DNA from 2 places in the Rhodovastum atsumiense genome. Region 2 is predicted to be linked to the other one. Evidence: predicted binding sites of a transcription regulator. Region 2 holds the regulator's gene; the other holds the start of a gene.

Region 1 (2,199 bases), 620 kb from region 2:
GGTCGACCGCATGGCCGCCGCCTACATGCTGCAGGCGGCTTTGGACGCGTCAAAAGCGCAAGAATAGCAAAACAGGCAAGGGCTCCGCCCTTGACCCGGCAGGGGCCACAAGGCCCCTGCACCCCAGTCTCGCTGCGCGGCTATTCGGCGGCTTCGGCTTCCTCTTCAGCTTCCTCGGGCGCGGTCATCATGGCATTGGTCACCACCCCGGATGCGTCTCGGATACGCTTCTCGATCGTCTCCGCGGCCTCCTTGCGATCGCGCAGGAACTGCTTGGCATTCTCGCGACCCTGGCCAATGCGCTGGCTGTCGTAGCTGAACCAGGCACCCGCCTTCTCCACCACGCCGGCCTTGACGCCGAGGTCGATCAGCTCACCCACCTTGCTGATGCCTTCGCCATACATGATGTCGAACTCGACCTGCCGGAACGGCGGCGCCAGCTTGTTCTTCACCACCTTCACGCGGGTCTGGTTGCCCACGATCTGGTCACGGTCCTTGATCTGGCCGATGCGGCGGATCTCCATCCGCACCGAGGCGTAGAATTTCAGGGCGTTACCGCCGGTCGTGGTCTCCGGGTTGCCGAACATGACGCCGATCTTCAACCGGATCTGGTTGAGGAAAATCAGCATGCAATTGCTGCGGCTGACGCTGCCGGTGATCTTGCGCAGGGCCTGGCTCATCAGCCGGGCGTGCAGGCCGACATGGCTGTCGCCCATCTCGCCTTCCAGCTCGGCGCGCGGCACCAGCGCGGCAACGCTGTCGACCACCAGCACGTCCACCGCCCCGGAGCGCACCAGGGTGTCGGCGATCTCGAGCGCCTGCTCCCCGGCATCCGGCTGGCTGATCAGCAGGTTGTCCACATCCACCCCGAGCTTGCGGGCATAGACGGGGTCGAGCGCGTGCTCGGCGTCGATGAAGGCACAGGTGCCGCCGCGCTTCTGCGCCTCGGCGATCGCGTGCAAGGCCAGCGTCGTCTTGCCCGAGCTTTCCGGGCCGTAGATCTCGATGATGCGACCCCGCGGCAGGCCGCCGATGCCAAGCGCGAGATCCAGACCGAGCGAGCCCGAGGGGATCACCTCGATCTGCTCATCGCCCGGACGGGCGCCCATGCGCATGATCGAGCCCTTGCCAAAGGCGCGTTCGATCTGGGCCATCGCGGCGTCGAGCGCCTTGTTCTTTTCCATCAAACTCTCTCCCGGGCTTGCGGCGGTCGGCAGACCACGACCCTCGCTGGCCAGTCTCTCATAAGCGTGAACGGGGCCGCAACGGCTGACAGGGCTCTGATTAAGGATTTGTTCTTTATATGTTCAGAGCGTCCGGGCTTCAAGAACAAAACGGGATCCAGGCCATCACTTCCGCTATGGCACCTCCCCTCCGGGCTCCCTTCTCCCGGTCGCGGCATGGCCGCCACCCGTCATGGATGGCCGGCACGGGCCGGTTTCCGGGCCATCTGGCGGTCCCCGCGGCTGTCTCCGGCCGGCTCCTCCGGAGGGCGCACGAGTCGCCGCAGCGTTTCCAGCAATTCGGGTACTGTATACGGCTTGGATAGATAGGCTGTCGCCTGCGGCAACGCCAGACCACCCATCGCGGCATCGGCATAGCCGGACGCGATCAGGGCCGGCAGGTCCGGCCGGGCGAGCCGTTCCCGGATCGCCAGCACCAGCGAGCCGCCATCCTGGCCGGGAAGCTCCAGATCCGTCACCACGGCAGCCAGGCCGGGATGGGCGTCGGCCAGGGGCAACGCCGTCTCCGCCGAATCGGCCGCCAGCACGGTCCAGCCCGCAGTTTTCAGCGCGCCCTCCATCAACCGGCGCAGCAGCGCTTCATCCTCGACCAGCAGGATCGTGCCGCCACCGCCCGCGGGGGCCGCGCAGAGCGGCAGGCACAGGCGCATGCAGGTGCCAAAGCCGAGCCGGCTTTCGACGGCGATGCTGCCCCCCGCTTCCCGCACCACCTCCTGCACCGTGGCCAGGCCAAGCCCGGTGCCGCGATCCCGCGACGTGGTGAAGAACGGCTCGAAGATCCGGGGCAGGATCTCAGGGGCAATGCCGATGCCGGTGTCCTGGACCTCGATGACCGCGACCGCCGCCCCGGTGGTATTTTCCTGGCGACAGCGCACCCGAAAGCTCCCGCCATCCGGCATCGCCGTGCGTGCATTGGCCGCCAGGTTAACAAGGACCTGGTCGAACCGGGTCGGGT
Region 2 (2,199 bases):
CCAACGCCCATGCCCTCGCCGCCCTGGTGCGCGCCGCCGGGGGCGAGCCGGTGGTGTTGCCGATCGCCCCGGACGACCGGGCGACGCTGGCGGCGGCGGCGGATGCGGCACGGGGGATGGACCTGCTGGTCACCAGCGGCGGCGCCAGTGTCGGCGACCATGACCTGGTGCGCTCCGCCCTGGGCGAACGCGGGCTCGAGATCGATTTCTGGACGGTGGCGATCCGTCCGGGCAAGCCGCTGATCCATGGCCGGCTGGGCGAGGTGCCGATGATCGGCCTGCCCGGCAACCCCGTCTCCGCCATGGTCTGCGGCATCGTGTTCCTGCTGCCCGCGGTGCAGCGCCTGGCCGGGCTGGAGGGCGCGCCCCTGCCGGTCACCCAGGCGGTGCTGGGCGCGGCGCTGCCGGCCAATGACCGGCGCTTCGACCACCTGCGCGCCACCCTGGCGACGGAGCCCGACGGCACGCTGGTCGTGACCGCCTTCCCGGCCCAGGATTCGTCGATGCTGCGCCTGCTGGCCCAGGCCGATGCCCTGATCCTGCGCGAACCGCAGGCCCCCGCTTTGCCCGCCGGGGCCACCGTCCAGGTGATCCGCCTCGACACGCTGGGCCTGTGAGACGCCGGGTTTGTGAGCGAGGCGCGACGATCGGAAAGCTCGTCATGAAAAGGTTGCGATCTCGGGCTTGACGGAACGAGGGGAACTTATCTAGAACATCGCCCCAGTTGCTGATTTGTTCCACTCCCCGACCGGTGGAACAGACGCCAGGGGAGTTCCGTCATGTTGACTCGCAAGCAGCACGAACTGCTGATCTTCATCGATCGCCACCTCAAGACGACCGGCTTTTCACCTAGCTTCGAGGAAATGAAGGAAGCGTTGCAGCTCAAGTCGAAATCCGGCATCCACCGGCTGATTTCGGCGCTTGAGGAGCGTGGCTTCCTGCGCCGCCGCCACCACCGGGCCCGGGCCCTGGAGGTGGTGCGCCTGCCGGAAGCGCTGACGCCGCGGACGATGGTGTCGCTGGAAGCGCCGCGCACCGATCCCGGATTCGCCCCGAACGTCATCCGCGGCGACTTCACCCAGCGCCTTGTTGGCGTGCGGGCGGCCAGCGAGGCGGGCGCGGTGGCCCTGCCGGTGCTCGGCCGCATCGCCGCGGGCTCGCCCATCGAGGCCCTGCGCGACGACGGCCCGCAGATCGAGGTGCCGATGGCGCTGCTCGGCAGCGGCGAACATTTCGCCCTCGACGTGTCGGGGGATTCGATGGTCGAGGCCGGCATCCTCGATGGCGACACCGTCATCATCCGCCGCGGCGACATCGCCGAGACCGGGCAGATCGTGGTGGCGCTGATCGACGACCAGGAAGTGACGCTCAAGCGACTGCGCCGGCGCGGCAACTCGATCGCGCTCGAGCCGGCGAATGCCGCCTACGAGACGCGGATCTTCCCGTCCGACCGGGTGAAGCTGCAGGGGCGCCTGGTGGCGCTGTTCCGGCGCTACTGACCGGCACGGCCGGGCCACCGTCACCGCGCCGGTGGCCAAAAACCCGGCCGTGGCAACACTTTACCACCCTGGTCCTTATTGACGTTGCCCCCCGCCGGCCCTTCATCAGCAGGGCCTTTCCGAAGTCCCTGGCCGGCGGAGCAACATGGAACATCAGACCCCACTCATCGCGACCATCGTCACCGCCCTTGTCGGGGCTGCCGCACTTGGCGTGATCGCGCAGCGGCTGCGGGTGTCGCCGATCGTGGGCTACCTGCTGGCCGGGCTTGCCATCGGCCCGTTCACCCCGGGCTACGTCGCCGATCTCGGCCTCGCCAACGAACTGTCCGAACTCGGCATCATTCTGCTGATGTTCGGCGTCGGGCTGCATTTCTCGCTCAAGGACCTGATTTCGGTGGGCGCCATCGCCGTGCCCGGCGCGGTTGTGCAGATCGCCTGCGCAACGGTGCTGGGCATGGGGCTGTCGGCCTGGCTGGGCTGGTCGCTCGCCGCGGGCTTCATCTTCGGCCTCGCGCTCTCGGTCGCCAGCACCGTGGTGCTGCTGCGCGCGCTGCAGGAGTACCGCATCCTCGACACCGGGCGCGGCCGCATCGCCGTCGGCTGGCTGATCGTCGAGGATATCGCCATGGTGCTGGCGCTGGTGCTGCTGCCGACCCTGCCCGGCCTGCTCGCGGGCGAGGCGCCGCGCACCACCGGGCTG

The links. The regulator LexA, encoded in region 2, represses DNA repair genes until DNA is damaged. The targets are predictions, from matches to a motif close to TGTTCTANNTANGTTC.
Region 1: the regulator LexA is predicted to act here: its motif matches at 1,294-1,309, upstream of recA (recombinase RecA).

Annotation. Positions count from the first base shown of each region.
Region 1 is NZ_OW485601.1:653,617-655,815, forward strand. Features, by position in the region: gene ruvX (Holliday junction resolvase RuvX) at 1-67, shown strand, start outside; gene recA (recombinase RecA) at 141-1,184, opposite strand; gene NBY65_RS02730 (hybrid sensor histidine kinase/response regulator) at 1,415-2,199, opposite strand, start outside.
Region 2 is NZ_OW485601.1:1,277,710-1,279,908, forward strand. Features, by position in the region: gene NBY65_RS05640 (molybdopterin molybdotransferase MoeA) at 1-617, shown strand, start outside; gene lexA (transcriptional repressor LexA) at 780-1,499, shown strand; gene ybaL (YbaL family putative K(+) efflux transporter) at 1,645-2,199, shown strand, end outside.